One region of the Halobacillus sp. 12SKB genome, then DNA from elsewhere that is predicted to be linked to it. Evidence: riboswitches for the same ligand, from Rfam matches in the RefSeq annotation. Region 1 holds a riboswitch; each other region holds the start of a gene.
The links. A riboswitch is a leader RNA that binds a small molecule or an ion and turns the genes downstream of it on or off. The one in region 1 is predicted to bind S-adenosylmethionine.

Region 1 (4,957 bases):
AGATCATTACAGTGGAGAAACACTTTTGCGCCACGCGGATGCAGCGATGCATAAAGCGAAGAGAAGCGGAAAAAACCGCTATGCAGTTTATGAAGAAAAGATGAGTGAGCAGATGAGAGAAGAGCTCCATTTGAAGCAATCCCTCCATCATGCTCTTGATAAAAATCAGTTTGAGCTTCATTATCAACCTCAAGTATGCGGGAGAACGTCGCAGGTGATCGGCTATGAATCACTCATCCGCTGGAATCATCCAGATTACGGTTTGTTATCTCCCCATTACTTCATCAGTCTTGCTGAAGAGTCTGGAATGATTGTAGAAATTGGGGAATGGGTGTTGAAGGAAGCTTGTAAGCAAACAAAAAGGTGGCAGGTGGAAGATCAAAGACCGGATTTGAAAATTTCGGTGAACTTGTCTGCCCAGCAGTTCAAGGATCTGAATCTCACAGGAAAAGTTCTTAAAGCCCTCAATAATTCAGGGCTTCCTCCTCACAGCTTGATCCTCGAAATAACGGAAACGATGGTCCTTCAAGATTTCGATCGTAGCACAGACACCTTGAACGGTTTGCGGGAAAAAGGAATCAAAGTTCATTTGGATGACTTTGGTGTCGGTTTTTCTTCCCTCAGTTATTTGAACCGGCTGCCTGTAGATGCGATAAAAATCGATCGATCATTCATCAATCAAATTGGTGACCGAGGGGAAGAGGTACCGATCGTTAATGCCATCATCAGTATGGCGAAAAGTCTTGGCCTGCAAGTCATTGCTGAAGGAGTGGAAACAAGGGGACATATTTCTTACTTAAAACAAAAAGGCTGCTATGAATATCAAGGCTATTACTTCAGTAAACCTGTTCCGGCGAGTCTTGTAAGTAACTAATAAGGGAGGGAGGGGTATATTCTTTGTGTACTTGCTTCCTGCTTTTTTGTTATTCTTTGATGGGATCACCTACTTCCTTAGAGTAAGCGAGGAAAAGAAGGGTTGGAATGATTGCAACTACAATCATTCTATAATCTCCAACGTTTATCTGCGGAATTATAGATGGTATAACTCAAGAATTCTAAGATTAGCAATATCCACATAGGGGTTGCTTCAGGCTCAGAGTGACACGCTCTGAGCTATTTTTGTACTATGAGGTAATTTTTTGGGAGGAAGACGTATGGCGGAAATGTTAACGATTTTTGATGAAAAAGAGCGTCCGGTTGGAATAAAGGAAAGGGGGCAAGTACATCAGGACGGTGATTGGCACGAAACGTTCCATTGTTGGATGTTCCACATGGAAAATGAAACGATCCATGTATTGTTTCAAGAAAGAGCGGATCACAAGAAAGACTTTCCGAGTTTGCTTGATATTACCGCTGCGGGCCATATAGAAGCGGGGGAGAATGTTCTGCTGGCTGGTGTCAGGGAAATTGAGGAGGAAGTCGGTTTGACGGTGATACCTGACGATTTAATCCACCAAGGTGATTATAAGGAAGAACTGAAGGAAGGGTCCTCTCTCATAGACAGGGAGATCTGCCGCATTTACCTCCTCCCTTGGACGAAGGACATGACCTTTAAAATCGGAGAAGAGGTGAAGGACATCCTTTCTGTGTCACTGACTGATATGGAGAATTTGGTGGACAATCAACAAATTGTGAAGGGGATCTCTATTCTTAATGGTGATGAGAAGGAAGTGACTCATAATAATCTTGTCCCTCATGAAAAAGGGTACGTGCGGTACATTTTTCAATCCATACGTGAATATGTCGCAAAACTTTGACAATATTCCTGTTTCTTCTATATAATTTCTGATTAAGTGAAGAGAGAGGAGTCGAACGATGACGAATACATCTTTTGATACGAAAATAGTCCACCATAAAGCGGATCAAAGTCTTGTCCCGAATAGCAAGAGTACACCGATTTACCAGACATCCGCTTTTACTTTCAAAGATTTGGACCACTTGGAAAGCTATTATGAAGGAAACAGCCCCTATTTATATACACGGGAAAGGAACCCCAATACAGATGAACTTGCGGGAACCGTTGCGGAACTGGAAGAAGCACCAGCCGGAGTGGCGTCTTCATCCGGAATGTCAGCCATCCTTGCAGGCATCCTTGCAGTGGCAAAGCCAGGGGATCATATCGTCGCTGCAGAGGATGTTTATGGAGGTTCACACAAGTTGATCACTAAAGAGCTGGCCACGTTCGGTATTGATGTAACGATGGTTTCTTTTTCGAATATGGACGAGGTTTCAGAGGCGGTCACATCTCAAACGAAACTTCTCTATACGGAATCGATCTCCAATCCTTTTTTACGGGTGGAAGATTTAGAGGGCTTAGTCGCTCTTGCCCGTAAAAAGAATGTGAAGACGATGGTTGATAATACATTCGCCACTCCATACTTATTGCAGCCCTACACGCATGGTGTCGATCTTGTCGTCCATAGTGGGACGAAGTATATTGGTGGTCACAGTGACGTGACGTGCGGGGTGTTGGTCGGCAATGAGGATTTAGTTCAGGCGGCTACCCAGAAGATTGTCACGTTTGGTGCGAATCTCAGTCCGTTTGAAGCGTGGCTTACTCAACGCGGAGCCAAAACTTTAGGTCTTAGGATGAATAAACAATCTTATAATGCAAAACAAGTAGCAAAAGCCCTTGAAAATCATCAGGCAGTCCGCACTGTCTATTATCCTGAAAAGGTTTCGGAAAGAGGGAATGGGGCTATTGTGACCATCGAGCTTAATGATTCGATTGACATAGAGGCGTTTTTCCGGTCGCTCGGATGGGTGAAGATTGCTCCTACGCTCGCGGGAGTAGAAACGACGGTTTCCTATCCTATTCGTACGTCTCATCGTGCGTTATCGAATGCTGAGCGTGAGAAAATCGGCATCAATGATTATGTGATTCGACTTTCCATCGGAATTGAAGATCATGAAGATATTATAGAGCAGCTGAAAAAAGCAATCTCAGAATCGGAGAATTAAATTTTCTAAAATAATTGACTTTTCTGATTGTTGTCCGTTATAATTCTCAACATATTCAATCAACTGCATACCACTCTTATCAAGAGAGGCTGAGGGAATAGGCCCTGTGAAGCCCGGCAACCTTCAAACATCGGTTTGAAAAGGTGCCACGTCCTACAGATCACGACGATCTGGCAGATAAGAGGAGGAATTGAAATGACAAACCCTCTTCTTATTTGGAAGAGGGTTTTTTGCTGTTGGGAAAAGATCTATGGACGATTCGCATACTTAAAGCCAACTATCTCTATAAGAATAAAAAACTTTTTTTGAGGAGGAAGTAATCATGACGAATTCATTTGAAAGCTATGATGTAGATACGATTTCTTTACACGGAGGACAGTCGCCGGATCCGACCACAGGATCTCGTGCGGTGCCGATTTACCAAACAACCTCCTATGTCTTTCATGACACAGAACATGCCCAGAGTCTTTTTGCACTTGATGAGCCTGGAAATATTTATTCGCGAATTGGAAATCCGACCGTTGATGTTTTTGAAAAAAGGATGGCCCTCTTGGAAGGTGGGGTTGCTTCTGTTGCGACGGCTTCCGGGATGTCGGCCATTGCTCTATCTATTTTGAACATTGCAGGAGCCGGAGATGAAGTGGTTGCCGCGGCGAACCTTTATGGTGGAACTTACAATTTATTCGCTAACACTTTACCGCGATATGGCATTCAGGTTCATTTTGTCGACCCAGAGGATCCTGAAAACTTCCGGAAAGCCATTACAGACCGAACGAAAGCTGTCTTCGCTGAAACGATCGGAAATCCAAGCCTTCACGTACTGGATATTGAAAAAGTAGCGTCGGTAGCTCATGATCATGATCTTCCCCTTCTGATCGACAATACATTCGCCACCCCTTATACTTGCCGGCCCATAGAGCATGGAGCCGACATCGTCATCCACTCCGCAACGAAATGGATTGGCGGCCATGGAACGGCCATTGGAGGAGTTGTTGTAGACGGAGGACAATTCAATTGGGGGAACGGTAAGTATCCGGTTTTCACAGAGCCTGATGACAGTTATAACGGGATCGTTTACAACGCTGACTTCGGGACGCTTGCTTATATTACGAAGCTGCGTGTCCAGCTGCTTCGTGATTTTGGTTCGTGTTTGAGCCCTCAGAATGCTTTCTTGTTATTGCAAGGCTTGGAGACGCTGCACTTACGTGTTGCCAGGCATGGAGACAACGCTCAGGAAATTGCAGAATACTTACAAGATCATCCTGATGTGGAATGGGTATCATACCCGGGGTTGTCCTCCCATCCCGCACATGAGTTAGCCGCTCGATATCTTGAAGGAGGATACGGTTCCATCGTTAATTTTGGAATTAAAGGCGGACGGGAAGCCGGTAGACAAGTGATCAACAACATATCACTCTGGTCTCACGTAGCAAATGTCGGCGATGCGAAATCATTGATTATCCATCCCGCTTCCACGACTCATCAGCAGTTGTCTGTCGAAGATCTAGCTGCAAGTGGAGTGACAGAGGAATTGATCCGCTTATCCATAGGACTTGAGTCGAGCAAAGATTTAATCAACGACCTTGATCGTGCCATTGCGAAAGCAACAGGAAGAGAAACGGAACAAACAGCGATTACTGAAAATGATGAAGGTGTGATCAAGTGGGCCTTGAGTTCCTCTAAAACCCAAGAAGGAGGGGAAACGCGTCCGAAACGTTTGGCAGTTGTAGGGTTGAGTGGAAAGCCTTCACGCCCGAGCCATCGTCTAGCAAGAAAAATGCAGAGGATGGGATACCAAATCGTTCCCGTAAATCCAAAAGAAACAGAAGTCCTTGGTGAGAAGGCGTATGCAGACCTTAGATCGATTCCTTTTAAAGTTGATGTCGTTCAAGTGTTCCGCAGTCCGGAAGCTGCCATTGAAATTGCTAAGGAAGCAGTAGATATAAGGCCGGACGTTTTTTGGCTGCAAGAAGGTGTCATTGCACCGAAGGCGGCC
Region 2 (4,957 bases), 670 kb from region 1:
GGACATTGAAGGTGATCACTTGATAGCGATTGGTGTCGATGGGACAATCTTCACCGATTAAACCGGCCCACCAGCCACGTTCATCCCTTGAACCCACGGCGAGCTGGTTGCCCGTTAATGCGTGGCATACGAGGATGACGGGAGCATTTGTCGGCCCGTATCTTTCATAGGCAAGTTCGACATTCGAAAGTTTCTCACCAGACTCGAAGGTGAAAGCGCCGATCGATATCGATTGATTGGTTCGTGGGTGGCTGGTGGGGTTTTGTAATGACATGCTTTTCATGCTCCTTTCTTTCACTAGACTGATACGAGGGAAGTGGAGAAATCTTTCCCTGATCGGATATTCACAACAGCCTCGTAAAGGCTTACCCCTGAAATGATGGCTGCATCTTCGTGAGTGATTGGTTTACGTGACCATAGAAGGGTTGGTTTAACTTCCTTCGCTATGTTCAAGACATCCTCATTTGCTTCCTCCACATAGACAATATCCCAGTTGACGCTCGTTACTTTTTGAAGGTCTTCAAGGTGAGAGAAAGTAACAACTTCAAATCCCAGTCTTTCCAGCTTGCTCTGTTCCACAAGAAGAGCACTTGAGCCAACAATTCCGATTACTCTTTTTCTCAAATCCCCGTTCGAGCGATCCAGGGAGGAGGATAAAACAGGCTCTGCCACATGTTTGCTTTTACCGTAGGATTTCTTATATCCCGTGGCGTGGAAGATGGCGTTGTCCAGGTCCTGAATTAAATCTTCTACAGACTCTAACCCGACAGACAAGCGGACAAGTTCTTCTGTTACACCTGATTTACTCAAGTTTTCATCGCTTAATTGCTGGTGAGTTGTAGAAGCTGGGTGGATGATTAAAGATTTAGCATCCCCGACGTTTGCTACATGCGACCAGAGGGTGCTTTGATCAATTAGTTTGCGTCCTGCTTCGCGCCCTCCTTTAATTCCGAAAACAACGATCGATCCATGACCGTAGTGGAAATATTTTTCGGCTAGGGAGTAAGTAGGGTGATCCTTCAATCCTGGATAATTCACCCATTCAACCCCTTCGTGATGGTTCAAATATTCGGCAATTTCCAAAGCCTGATCAGCATGTGTTTTCACTCGCAAGTGTAAAGTTTCCAAACCCTGCAAAAGTAAGAAAGCGTTTTGTGGGCTGAGACATGCCCCTATGTCTCGAAGCAGCTGTACGCGTAATTTTATGGCGAAAGCGGCGGGACCCACGTCAATCCCGAATCGGATGCCGTTATAGCTTTCATCAGGCTCCGTAAACCCTGGGAATTTTTCATGATTCCAGTTGAAACGTCCACTATCAACGACAACACCTCCAATAGCCGTGCCATGTCCACCAATCCATTTAGTGGCCGAGTGGACTACGATGTCTGCACCCCAATCAATCGGTCTGCAGACATATGGGGTAGCGAATGTATTATCGATGATGAGAGGGATGTGGTGGTCATGAGCGACATCTGCAATCGCTTCAATATCCAATACATTCAAGCTCGGATTACCGATCGTTTCGGCAAAAATCGCTTTTGTATGAGGAGTAATTGCCTTGGCGAATGATGCTGGATCATCTCCTTCAACAAAATGGACATTGATTCCATAGCGGGGGAGGGTGTGGACAAACAAATTGTAGGTCCCTCCATAAAGGTTCGTTGAGGTCACGATGTCATCCCCGGCTTTAGCGACATTCAGAATAGCCATCGTGATTGCAGACATGCCTGACGCTGTCGCAACCGCCGCGGCCCCGTCCTCAAGAAGAGCGAGTCGTTGTTCAAATACATCGACGGTCGGGTTTCCGATGCGTGAATAGATGTTTCCAGGTTCCGCAAGTGAAAAAAGGTTTTGAGCATGTTCCGTATCATTGAAAACATAAGATGTCGTCTGATAAATCGGTACAGCGCGTGCCCCTGTAGCTGGATCCGGTTCTTGACCGCCATGAAGCAAATTCGTTTCAGGACCGAACGTATAGAATGGTGTACTCATGAAAAATTCCTCCTCTGTTTTTTTCTAGGGCATCCACTTTGTAGAAGAGGGAAAACGAAAAGCCCTCTTCTGTAAGTAAGAAGAGGGCTTTATGTATCTCATACCTCCCCTTATCTTTCAGATCATGTGATCTGTAGGATGTAGCACCTTTTCAAGGTAATGCCTTGAAGGTTGCCGGGCGTCGTAGGGCCTAGTCCCTCTGCCGCTCTCGATAAGAGTTGTTTTTATTAAATTTTTCTGACTTGTTTGAAATTATAAAGGCGTCCTTTCTCATTGTCAAACAATTTTGATACGTTTGAACCCTCCTAGCTGTGGGAATGGATAATTAAGTCTATGAGATAGGAGTGAAGTTCATGAAACAATATAGTGTTGTACCTAATAAAGATGTAACCGGCTGGTTTGTAAAAATCGAAGATGTCGCTCCAACAGACCTTTATGATGAGCGTGATACTGCGGTTGCCAAAGCAGAGGAAATCGCAAAAGAAAACAAACCGAGCAAACTTCAAATCTTGGATCAAAATCATGAAGTTGAAGAAGAACGCACCTACTAACTAAAACTCCCCACCGCGGGAGTTTTTTTATGTGTAACTATCTATATTCATTATTAAAGTATATGGCAGGATTGTGGAATACTCGATTTTCGAGATGTTTGTGTGGATTTAGAGGCTCCGGGAAAAGGTTCGCTTTCCGTGGGCGAGTGATGAGCCTCCTCTAGCTAACGCTCTGAGGGGTCTCATCTACCACGCACTTCCCACAGGAGTCTCACCGTTTCCCTCCGCCCCTTTGCCATATGAGTGTCTCAAAACCACTTCTAGAATATGCAGTTATTCAACTTGATGGGAGTATAAGGATAAAACTCCCATGCCCAGGTTTTTGAACCCCGGGAGCTTGATACAGGGCGCTTTATGCTTATAACAGTAGTATAGTGGAAGACAATCCAAATGGGTAAAGGGGTTCGTTTCTCACATTCATCGAATGGGGTGGTTGGGAAGCTGCGAGACTCCCGCGGGAATGGATTGGCTGGCTAGACCCCACAGAGCGGAGCTCGAAGAGGCTTGCCGTCATCCCCGCAGGAAAGCGAGCTGCTTCCCAACCACCCCTAGCGCCTATTATGGCAACGAACCACGGAAACATTTCGAACTGAGTCTTCAACTGAAGGGAGCTTATCTACAACTGACCACTCTAGAGTTTTCGAGGTGCTCCAGTTATGATGGAGGTAAATGATACGTGAAGGTGTGTGCAATCATGAATGCTCATTATGATGTCATTATCGTCGGTGCTCGTGTAGCCGGCGCAAGTTTAGCTATTTTACTAGGAGAAATGGGGAAGAAAGTCCTCCTTGTTGATAAAGCCAGTTTTCCAAGTGATACATTATCCACTCATTTTATGTCCCACACAGGATTCTTAGAAAAATTAGGCGTACTTAAGCAACTCGAAGCGTCGGGTTTGAGAAAAGTAACGAGAATGAGGACCTATATTGGGAGTAGTTTCATAGAAGGACCAAGGACTTCCTATACCATCATTCCAAGAAGAGACAAGCTCGACTCCATGCTGATTGATCGAGCGGTCACTTTCCCATCCGTCCATTTCAAACCCGAAACGGCGGCACGAGAATTGATATGGGAAGAGGAGAAGGTCGTTGGTGTCAGTCTAATAGAAAAAGGGAAGCCAAAAGATTTCTATGCTGATTTGATCGTTGGGGCTGATGGGAAAAACTCGAACATTGCTCATTGGACAGGTGCAGAGAAGTATGAAGAAACGAAGCCTTTGCGCCCGGTCGTCTACGGATATTTTGAGGGGGTAGAGCCTTTACCGGAACCTGCTACAGAGATCTTTCTTTATGAAGGTCGAATTGGTTTTGTTTTTCCAATGGAGCCGAACCGAGACTGCCTGGGCATTGAAATCCATCCAGAAGAATTCAAATCGATGATGAAAAACCCGGAAGAAACGTTTAAACAAACGTTTGATCAATTGTACGGAATGAAGGAAAGAACGAAAGGTGCCAAGCTTCAAGGGAAGATCATTGGAACACCAGGCATGCCGAACTTTTTCCGAACGCCCTATGGTGATGGCTGGGCATTAATCGGGGATGCTGGGCACAGCAAAGACCCGAGTACAGGATTAGGGATCAATGATGCATTTATGCAGTCATTCCTATTGGCCGATGCTTGCTTGAAGATCGATGAAGGAGTAACGGTGGATGAAGCAATGGAGGAGTTCGCAAGGAAGAGGGACGAGCAGCTTTTCCCTGGTTTCCAAATGACCCTTCATTACATCCATTCCTTAAGAAAATGGACAGATAATGAAGTGGCTTTGTTTCAATCGATGGCTGCAAATCCGATGGTATGGAACAAACTGGTCCCCAATCTATCCCGTCATTTAGAAAATGATGCTGCTGATTTTCCTCTTCTTCATACAGCGATGCAAATGGAAGCAGAACAGTTCGGTTTTAAAAAGGAATCCTATCGATAAAAGTCGAATGTAGGTAATGAGGTGATCAAGATGGAATGGACGAAAGAAACCGCATTTACAAAATTGCAGGAAATCTATAATGATAAAGTGATGCAGGATGAAAAGCGGAGAGTTTTCCAACAAGTGCACAACCATTTGCAGCAGCATCTCGATGATCTGGCTGTCCAATCGGGTTTGAAGGAAAAAGCGCAGGAACAGCTGAAATTTTTTAAGGAATATACGTTCATGCCTGGAGACAATTTGTTTCAGTCGATGCGCTACGTGTTTTTAATTGCCCGTGGTGAAAAAGAAAGGGATCCTGAAGAGACACGTCAGCATCTGAACCGCATCTACCGTTCGCTTTACCAGCCGGCTGGGCTTAAAAACCCTTATATTCCTGATTCCTTTTGGGAAACTCCGCTTGGTGTAGCTTGTTTAGTCGCAGAAGAAGGCGTAGAAGCTGTCTATCCAATTCTCGATGAAGTACTGGAAGCAGAACATGTATAACAAAAAG
Region 3 (4,957 bases), 1.4 Mb from region 1:
TTATCTTAGCCATCGAGAAGCTTTCCTAAGGATTAACGCGAAATCCTGACGGAGGAAAAAAAGGAAAACCACGTAACTTCTTATATTCCATAACTGGAAAAAGCCTGGTCGTTTAAATCTCACGACCAGGCTTTAATTTATGATACATCTTTGTATTGTAATAAAAGAACGTTGCTTTCTTACCACTCACTTTCAACATTTCTTTTACAAAGCTTTTTGCATTTGAAAGTCTGCCTACTTTACGATCCGCTAAGTACATGCCAACCAGACCTTCATGTATCATTTGGTGAAATGCCGGATCCGGTAGCCTTTGAATTTCCTCATGGGCCCTTTTGACAAAATACTGGAAGCGGTTCTTCATTTCATCCTCATGGTCGTAGTAAGCACAAAAATTCAAATCTCCCTCTTTCTCATCTTCCTCTTGATCAATGTAATAATCAAGCAAGATATGTAATCCCTGCATATAAGGAAAATAACTTCTTTCAATTTGATTAGATAACGTTGCATCCATCTTTCCACTCAGCGTATAGGAAACAAGGCAAAAGATCCCCAACGTAGACCCTGTACATGCGGAAAATTCGTACCAGCTGAGCTCCGGCCATTCTTTTTGGTAGTGCTTGAACCAATTTTGAAGCCTCGGAATCCTCTCGTTTTCAATCACATGCTTATGAACTTGCAAATCACTATACAACTTACCTAACCTTACCGCCTGCTTCTTAACGATTGGATAGTCTTCCGCCTCGGAAAGGACTTGCTGGCACGTGTTCACAAGATCATGGAGGTACCCCCCATCATCCTGCTCGTCACGATATTGGTAATAATCCTGTAGTGGGTTACCTGGTGTCAAAGCGTCGATCATAGATTCATGCAACATGCGGAAATCGTCAGGATCCATAGAGGTGCTACGGTCACAAAGGTTGTCCAAGTAGTCACTGATGGTTTGATAAGCAACGATGAATCGAATGGCCTGTTTATCATTACCGCTGGAAAGAACAGAGTAAATCGATCCCCCTTCACAGTGAAACGTCTTTTCATCAATACTCGCCAAAGCTTGACTTCTAAGTTCTTCGTCAGGAATCGATTTCGCCCTTTCAATCCAGTAAGACAATTCATCATGAACAGCAGGAAAAATATTTCGATAAACTCTGTACATCAAAAACATGGCGTTACCCGGGACTGCACTTCTCAAAAGAAGCCCTCCTTACCGATTTACTTTAGATGATCCTCTAAAAAAGATAGCGTATGTTGATAGACATCTTCCCATTCCGGCTCGTTATAAATTTCATGATAAAGCCCCGGCCACTGTTTGTACCTTTTTTCTTTTACCTGAACCCGGTCAAACCATTCGGCCGTCTTCTCAATTCTTACCATATAATCCTCTTCAGCCTGCATGAGTAACAATGGAAGATCAGGAAAGCGTTGAATATCAGAGAACGCTTCCCTTGTCGCTTTTTGAAATTCACGATACCAGCGAACAGAAACTTTATCAATAATCAAAGGATCTTGTTGAAACTCTACAATTTTGTCCTTATTTCGTGTGATATATTCGGGATCTTGCGGAGCCTTGATTCTTAAAGATGGAATAAAAGTGTTTAAAATATAAGACACGACTTCCAAAGGGAGGCTTGCTTTTTTCAGAAGACCTAGTGCAGGAGAAGAAAGAATAACACCATCCACCTTTGGTTGAGCAGTCTCCATCGTACGTACAACTGCAAGGCCTCCCATACTATGCCCCATTAAAAATACTTTCTTATTGGGGTCCGCGTGTTGAATCCAGTTCATAATGGTATGGATATAATCCTGAAAAGAACGGATATGGCCACTCTTCCCTGGAGAACGCCCCTGACCTGGCAGGTCCCCATAAATAACGGAATACCCATCCTTTTGAAGTTGGTCGACCAGTTCATGATACCGACCTGAATGTTCAAAGGCCCCATGAACGAGCACTACCGTTGCACGATCATTGACTGATTCTACTTTCTTCACAGCATCTCCCTCTTTTCTTCTGCTATACTATCAATAGTATTAGTATAAGGGGGTTTTTCATGATTTGCGAATATAAAGGAAAGGTACCTGACATACATCCGAGTGCCTATGTTGCAGAAGATGCTGTGATCACAGGGGATGTAACCATCCAGGAAAATGCCAGCGTTTGGTTCAAGACTGTGATCAGAGGAGATGTAGCTCCCGTACATATTGGCAAGAACACCAACATTCAAGATTTAAGCCTTTTACATCAAAGCCCAGACAAACCATTAATCATTGAGGACGGAGTAACCGTCGGCCACCAAGTCACTTTACATTCCGCCCATATAAAAGAAAACGCGCTGATCGGCATGGGATCTCTTATTCTTGATGGCGCTGTTATTGGTGAACAAGCTTTCATCGGCGCCGGGAGTCTTGTTCCCCCCGGGAAAGTCATTCCACCAAACACTCTCGCTTTCGGCCGGCCGGCCAAAGTCATAAGAGACCTAAATGAAGAAGACATAAAAGAACTGAACAGGATCAGAAAGAGTTATGTGGAAAAAGGGCAATATTATAAGGAACTACGAGAATCATAAGGCAACAAATCAAACACTTGAACGAAAAAACCGTTCCAAACAAAAGTTTGGAACGGTTTTTTTAATTATTGACAGCGCGCCTTCAATTCTTCTGCTTTATCTGTACGCTCCCAAGGGAACTCCACATCCGTACGTCCGAAGTGACCGTAAGCAGCCGTTTGACGATAAATAGGACGACGCAGGTCCAACATCTTAATAATTCCTGCTGGACGAAGGTCGAATAGTTCACGGACAGCTTCCACCAGCTGCTCCTCAGAAACAGTACCTGTTCCATTCGTGTTAATGGCAATAGAAACAGGCTGCGCCACACCGATGGCATAAGCAAGCTGAACTTCAACAGAGTCCGCAAGTCCTGCAGCTACAATATTTTTCGCAACATAACGGGCAGCATAAGCAGCCGAACGGTCTACTTTCGTAGCATCTTTACCACTGAAGGCTCCCCCTCCATGACGAGCATAGCCACCATATGTGTCGACGATAATCTTTCTTCCGGTTAGCCCGGCGTCACCTTGTGGACCTCCAATGACGAAGCGTCCGGTCGGGTTAATAAAGTATTTCGTCTGTTCATCAATATATCCTTCAGGCACGATCGGCCCAATCACATGTTTCTTCAAATCTTCCTGGATCTGTTGCAGAGTCACTTCTTCAGCATGCTGGGTAGAAATAACGATTGTATCCACACGCACTGGCTGATCATTTTCGTCGTACTCCACCGTCACCTGTGTTTTCCCATCTGGACGAAGGTAATCAAGTGTACCATCATTTCTCACATCAGAAAGACGTTTCGATAGTTTATGAGCCAAGGAGATTGGAAGAGGCATCAATTCTTTGGTTTCATTATTAGCAAAACCAAACATCAACCCCTGGTCTCCTGCACCAATCGATTCGATTTCATCGTCACTCATTTTTCCTTCACGGGATTCAAGAGCAACGTCCACGCCTCCTGCAATATCAGGGGATTGCTCATCAATCGCAGTCAGAACAGCACATGTATCCGCATCAAACCCGTACTTCGCACGAGTATATCCGATATCTTTGATCGTCTGACGTACGATGGATGGAATATCCACGTAAGTATTTGTACTAATCTCACCAGAAACCAGTACAAGTCCCGTTGTCACTGTTGTCTCACATGCAACCCTCGCGTTAGGGTCGTTTTTTAAAATTTCATCTAATATCGCATCAGAAATCTGGTCACAAATTTTGTCCGGATGACCCTCCGTGACAGATTCTGATGTGAATAACCGGCGGTTTGCAGGCATTCTTAAAAACTCCTCCTTCTGTAAGTACAAAGTATTAGACGGAACTCTTTACCAGTATGTGCAGAAACTTTTATACGTTTCATATATGTTCATGTTGCCTCTTTTCACAACCAATGGAGCAATTACATAGGAATATCTACAGGTTATCCTGTTCGAATATTTCTTCATTAAAGGCTGAGTTTTAATGAGTGGATGAATCGATCTCATCCCTCTGTTTGAAAAAAAAGCCTTATAAAAAGAAAAAACCTTTCCTATTCGAGGAAAGGGGCTGCTTCCTTTCGCTCTTATCGTCCAAGGAGCATGTCCTCCTTGCTTCAGGTTAGCACCGTGTCATGTGCATGACGGTTGCTGGGTTTCAAAGGGCCTGTCCCTCCACCAACTCTGGATAAGAGAGTATCCGTTCTCCGTTATCGTATCGAAAACCTCATTTAATGTCAATTGAATTCCACCTCATTCTAACGTATTCGTATTTAGTAAACGTTTGAATGAAATTCACATATATTATTAGAAACTTTTTTCAAAGTAAAGAATATCTCACTCTTCCATATAATCTCCCTTTTCTTGAAGACTCAGTTTCGAGATGTTTGTGCAGTGGGTTGGGGCTGCGGGGGATGACTCGCTTTCCGCGGAAGCGCGGTGAGCCTCCTCGGACTGCGTCCTGTGGGGTCTCACCATGCACTTTTCTCCCGCAGGAGTCTCGCCATCCCCCTCCGCCCCTTTGCCATATAATTACCGGCTTTCATACACTTGGTAATTGGAGAGGAATAATCCCCTAAGTACGCTATCCTGCACGTGAAAAGCTTGTTATAGAGCGCTTTATGCATATAAAACCAGGGTAGTGGAAGGCAGTCTCCCCCGGTGTAGGGGTTCGTTACCCGCATACGAAGAATGGGTTGGCTGGGAAGCTGCGAGACTCCCGTGGGAGAAAGGAGATCGGCGAGATCCCGCAGGACGAAGTCCGAGGAAGCTCGGCACTCCCCCACAGGAAAGCGAGTAGCTTCCCAGCCAACCCAGGCGCTCACAAGGCAACGAACCCCCGAAACATCTCGAGTCTGAGTCTTTCACAATCCTTCCAGATTGTTGAACAAAAGAGCAGGTTTTCAGTTTGATAATTCAGAATAAATAAAATGTAAG
Region 4 (4,957 bases), 2.2 Mb from region 1:
GAAAAGGTGAATGAGTTACCGCCATAAAAACCAGTAGGTAAACGTATAAACAAGAGTACCTATTCAATAGAAATAAACGAAACATGATACTGTTTGACAGTCCAAATCATATGATTTGGGCTGTCTGTTTTTTTATTTATTAGCTTATCTTACTTGTAATATCATACAATAATGTATTCCAAACCATAGGTGCAATGATTCATAGACTCTATTTACTTTTAATAAAAGTAAATAGAGTCTAATCCTGGACAATCCAGAGGTAATACGATGAAAACAGTGTAACCATAGATCAACGCTTAATCTCCTTATTATTCGAGGTATCACCCACTCGACCGATTATCCACTTCTTTCATTTAATGAAAAAAGATTTGTATAAATGATGAGGGACTAACTATATCCGTTAGAAAATCTTGTATAATGGGTATGAAGTATAAATCGGTGTACAAGACAAAATCCATTTCGTTTTTGAAGAGAATCTGTTTTTTTAGTGTTATGCGCCCGTTCAGTAACAATAAAGAGGAGGTGCCGGTGATTGAATATGATGAATGAAAAAGAGACCTATGACGATCTAATGAATGCCTTTAAAAATGCACAATCGATAGAGGAAACCCGTTTTTATTTTGTAGAAATCCAACAGTACTTAGATAATCTTCAATCAACCAACGAGCTGTCCATAACGAAGCGCCAATTGGAAGAGTACCAACGGTTGAGAAAGGAATTGGTTGACTCTACGTCGAAGAAGGAAGTCAGGTATTATGAAGATCAGATCCATGAATGGTTAAATAAAATACATCTCTAGACTGGTATAAGTTGTTATTGCAGACATTATTTTGCAAAATAGTATTTATTTTCTGATAATAATAGTGTACACTATTACTACGGTGTTCATTATAGTGGGATACCTGTATTTAAAAAAATAACGGACTTAAACGGAGCGGCGAGCTTGGTTGAGGATTTAGTGCATAGTAGCGTATGTTTCTAAGTTTCTTTCTACCAACTGCCGCTCTTTTTAGTCTAGGGGGAAAATTTCTTATGAATACGATACTTATTGCTGGGTGTATCGGGGGGATGACAGGCATTGTCTCTCATTTAATGAGAAATGGAAAGGTGCTGATCTTCCCTAAAAAAAGAAAACGGCCCAAGGGAATTTATTTAGGGTTCCTGGCAGATTTCCTTATCGGGGCGGCAGCTTCAGTTTTCGCCGTTACTTATATTATCCCTGAGCCTGAGGTATTAAGGTCGCTGATTGGCATTTCTATATTAGCGGGGATGACAGCGGAAAATGTATTATTAAAAAGAGAATTGAATGTGGAAAAAGCGAAAGTAGAAGGATTGGATCGGATCAATCAAAGATTAAAATAGATATTTTCTAATCCAATCCTTATTTTTTCTTCAGAGTTGATCTCCTCTGGAATCCTCCTTTTCTACCATTCCTACAAAAATGCCCCCGCTTTTATCCCATCATTACGTTAACAGTCAGGTAAGGTCATTTTTTTGTTATGCCTTGATCCAGCTCTTTCTGACTACTGAAACCGTTACTAAAACCAGTACGTGTCATGAACTGCACTATAGGAAGACTGAAAGCTCCTGTAATGGAAGGGAATTGCAGTCTAGTACATAGCCTCAGATAGAAAGCGGAATGCTGGATGACCCTTTGTTCCGCGTAAAGTAATGCAAATAGGTGAAACTTAAAAAAACGCCTGTCCGTATTTCGGACAGGCGTTTGACTCACGCTTTAGTCTTATAAGAGGTGATGTGATCCTGCAGCGTGTCGTCATTGCCGAACAGGAAGTGTTTTTCCATATCCGGGGAATACCTGGAGTTTACAGCTGTACGGCCGACGGATTCTGCTACTTCACGAAGCATGGCAGGAGAAGCTCCACAGCAGAGTCCCAGGTAGTTCACACCAATGCTGTGCGCTTCTTTGGCCCATTCCGCAAGTTCATACCTGTTCGTGTAGAGCGGGTCCAGGGACGTTGGGAACGTGGTTTCCGTTGGAAGTGTACAGGCACAGCCCCCGTCCGGCAGGTTGAAGAAGGTCGGGTGTTCTTCCGTCGTGCGGTAAGGGATGGGAAGGGCACCTACATAACCGTCCACTGTTTGACGGATCTTTTCTACATATGGCTGCATTGTCGCTGGGCCGCGGAAGCAGTTCATACCGACGACAAGCGCGCCTTTTTCTTCTAATAAGCGGCAGGCTTCTTCCACTTCATAGCCATCCCGGAGAATATTTTCCCCCATCAGACCGAATGTGATCACGGCAGGCAAATCTTGTTTTTGAATTTCCTCGAGAGCAATCAGCGCTTCTTCGTAATAATAGAAGGTCTCGCCATTCACAAAATCCACGCCTTCTTCCTTACACCAGCCGATCATCTCCCCAAACATGCTTCTTGTTTTTTCAACAGCTTCAGGATCATCAGGGTTGAACAAGTTCGTGTTGGAAATGTTCCCGGCAACAAGGGCTTCTTCCTCCGGGTGCTCCTGAGCTACTTCTTTGGCCAGGCGGATGGCCTGACGGTTAAGCGGCTCTAATAGGTCCTCTTTGCCGATGATTCTCATTTTCTCTCGGTGGCCGTTATAGGTGAAGGCCAAGACGACGTCCGAGCCTGCGAGCATAAAGTCACGGTACGTCTGTTTCAATGCCTGTGGGTTATCAAGGGCTACTTCAGGTACAAAGGAGCCGGCCTGTAAATAGCCGCGGCGCTCCAGTTCGAATAAGTATCCTTCTCCACAAATGACGGGTCCATCCTGTAATCTCTGTTCTAATGATCGTTTCATTTCATTCCACAACCTTTCCATTTTGTATGAGTCTTTTATTAGAAAGCTAGCCCCTTCTGACAGGGACACGCTGACTTTCTGCCTTGCATGAGCTGACATTGGTTCAACTCTGTTCAGAAATCATTTTCTTCAAAAAAATAAAGGACCTCCTTGGATAAGGGGTCCTTTGTGTATAAAGAGTCTCCTTATCTTCAAGGTAGAACAACTACCTTCTGGATTTAGCACCGTGCCAATGGCTGGTTGCTGAGGTATCAAAGGGCCAGTCCCTACACCTCTCTGGATAAGTTTCATAATTATGTAGTTTTAGGAAAAGCAGTTGGACACGTCGTAAAGCGTATCCTCAAATCAAAAGTGGAGTTTATCATTTCGCTTGCGATTTACAATACAGGAAAATGAAAGAAGAATCAATGGAATTTTCAGAAAAAGTTTCGGGATTCTGTTTAAAAGTACCTGAGCTCTTTCCACAAAAAAAGAAACTTATGGTAATCTTGGTTTGAAGACTTAAACAGGTCCTACCTTTTATGAGCCCGCAATTGAACGAAAGAACCGTTCCCTTACCTATGGTTTAATCCCTCAACCATACCAGTCAAGCTTAAGAGATTGATGAATGGCATGAGAGAAATATACTGAAGTATAAAAGCGCTTGTTTCATTACCAACCTTGTCATGCCTGGATACCAGTGATGATGGCACGAACGTTCCTTTTTTTATCAAAAAATCGGCGGACTAATAAAAATATCTAAGTTGAATAAGTAGGGCAAGTAAGTGACTAGGGGGAGAGAAAATGGATCTATCTATTCGAAGAGCCGAGGAGAGCGATTATGAGTCATTGCTGCCTCTATTTAGGCAGGTTCATGAATTCCACGTTCGTGTAAGACCGGATTTGTACAAAGAGAATGCAACTCCAGTCGAGAGAGAGTTCTTTGAAAGCCAGGTGATGGATAACAAACAGCACATGTTTGTGGCTATCTTAAGCAATGAGATCGTGGGAGTTGTAGTGACTAAGGAAGAGGAAACACCTGAGAATTCTTTTGTCAAAGCGAGAAAGGTTTTATCTATCCATAGTTTATGCGTTTCTGAAATGCATAGAAACAAGGGGATTGGAAAAAAACTAGTTGCCCACGTTTTTGATTTCGGACGTAGCCTCAAGGTCGATCGTGTTGAACTGGGAGTATCTGAGGAAAATACTGCTGCCATAGAATTTTATCGGTCTATGGGGATGACAACAAAGAGTAGAAAAATGGAGATGAAATTCAACTTAGCTTAATCGTTGTTCCATTTCCATTAACCAGAAAGTGAGGGATATTATGATTAACCCCCGTGCTTTACAAGAGGGGGATCGGGTAGCAGTGATTGCACCGGCGGGACCTCCGGATCGGGAGCAATTAAGCCAGGGGATACGTGTGTTGGAAAAAATGGATCTTGAAGTCATCATTGGACGCCATGTGTTCCAAACCGATGAAGAGCATGCAACGGTCGATCAAAAGCGACTTGCTGATTTACATGAGGCCTTTAACGACCCTGCAATCCGCGGAATTTTTTGCACCAATGGAGGGTTCGGCACAGCGAAGCTTGCACCTATGATTGATTACGAAAAGATAAAAAGTAACCCTAAAATATTCTGGGGATACAGTGATTTAACGTACCTGCTTCATGCTATTTACAATTTCAGTGGTCTGGTGACTTTCCACGGGCCTATGGTGGCCTCTGATCTTAATGATGAACAGCGAACAAAAGAGACAGTATCATCGTTTTCATCTCTGTTTACAGGCGAGATGATGACCTATGATTCTAACCGATCAACTCTCAACACGCTCGCCCATGGTACGGGAGAGGGACGTTTAGTGGGAGGGAATTTAACACTCCTCACCAACGGTTTGGGCACGCCTTACCAAGTGGACACAGCTGGCGCCATCTTACTACTTGAGGAAGTTGCAGAACCACCGTTTCTTATCGATTTGAAGCTTACTCATCTTAAACAAGCGGGTGTCTTCAATGACGTTCAAGGTGTCGTATTAGGGAATTTCCAGGTGGAAACAGAAGAAGAAACGGAGTTGAAAAAAGTGCTTCACCGTTTCTTCGCCGGTTCTCCATTTCCTGTTGTTGAGAACTTTCACTTTGGTCATTGCCAGCCGAATTATGGTGTACCGTTTGGGGTAAACGCGAAGCTCACGACGTCG

Region 2: linked by a shared signal. The riboswitch ahead of ACQ4XT_RS07055 (O-acetylhomoserine aminocarboxypropyltransferase/cysteine synthase family protein) and the one ahead of ACQ4XT_RS03750 (PLP-dependent aspartate aminotransferase family protein) in region 1 are both predicted to bind S-adenosylmethionine.
Region 3: linked by a shared signal. The riboswitch ahead of metK (methionine adenosyltransferase) and the one ahead of ACQ4XT_RS03750 (PLP-dependent aspartate aminotransferase family protein) in region 1 are both predicted to bind S-adenosylmethionine.
Region 4: linked by a shared signal. The riboswitch ahead of ACQ4XT_RS14470 (homocysteine S-methyltransferase family protein) and the one ahead of ACQ4XT_RS03750 (PLP-dependent aspartate aminotransferase family protein) in region 1 are both predicted to bind S-adenosylmethionine.

The regions. Positions count from the first base shown of each region.
Region 1 covers NZ_JBRFWR010000001.1:758,420-763,376, reverse strand. The annotation lists gene ACQ4XT_RS03765 (EAL domain-containing protein) at 1-874, shown strand, start outside; gene ACQ4XT_RS03760 (NUDIX hydrolase) at 1,155-1,757, shown strand; gene ACQ4XT_RS03755 (trans-sulfuration enzyme family protein) at 1,816-2,961, shown strand; SAM riboswitch class I at 3,035-3,145, shown strand; gene ACQ4XT_RS03750 (PLP-dependent aspartate aminotransferase family protein) at 3,284-4,957, shown strand, end outside.
Region 2 covers NZ_JBRFWR010000001.1:1,432,276-1,437,232, forward strand. The annotation lists gene metX (homoserine O-acetyltransferase MetX) at 1-274, opposite strand, end outside; gene ACQ4XT_RS07055 (O-acetylhomoserine aminocarboxypropyltransferase/cysteine synthase family protein) at 298-1,992, opposite strand; SAM riboswitch class I at 2,100-2,210, opposite strand; gene ACQ4XT_RS07060 (DUF2188 domain-containing protein) at 2,346-2,543, shown strand; gene ACQ4XT_RS07065 (NAD(P)/FAD-dependent oxidoreductase) at 3,238-4,464, shown strand; gene ACQ4XT_RS07070 (hypothetical protein) at 4,495-4,950, shown strand.
Region 3 covers NZ_JBRFWR010000001.1:2,138,837-2,143,793, reverse strand. The annotation lists gene mnmM (tRNA 5-(aminomethyl)-2-thiouridylate-methyltransferase MnmM) at 1-29, shown strand, start outside; gene tbcS (tetraprenyl-beta-curcumene synthase) at 113-1,189, opposite strand; gene ACQ4XT_RS10325 (alpha/beta hydrolase) at 1,210-1,986, opposite strand; gene ACQ4XT_RS10320 (gamma carbonic anhydrase) at 2,046-2,561, shown strand; gene metK (methionine adenosyltransferase) at 2,627-3,823, opposite strand; SAM riboswitch class I at 4,105-4,215, opposite strand.
Region 4 covers NZ_JBRFWR010000001.1:2,911,107-2,916,063, forward strand. The annotation lists gene ACQ4XT_RS14455 (heme-binding protein) at 1-14, shown strand, start outside; gene ACQ4XT_RS14460 (hypothetical protein) at 533-799, shown strand; gene ACQ4XT_RS14465 (DUF4257 domain-containing protein) at 1,033-1,362, shown strand; gene ACQ4XT_RS14470 (homocysteine S-methyltransferase family protein) at 1,729-2,778, opposite strand; SAM riboswitch class I at 2,961-3,065, opposite strand; gene ACQ4XT_RS14475 (GNAT family N-acetyltransferase) at 3,562-4,044, shown strand; gene ACQ4XT_RS14480 (S66 peptidase family protein) at 4,085-4,957, shown strand, end outside.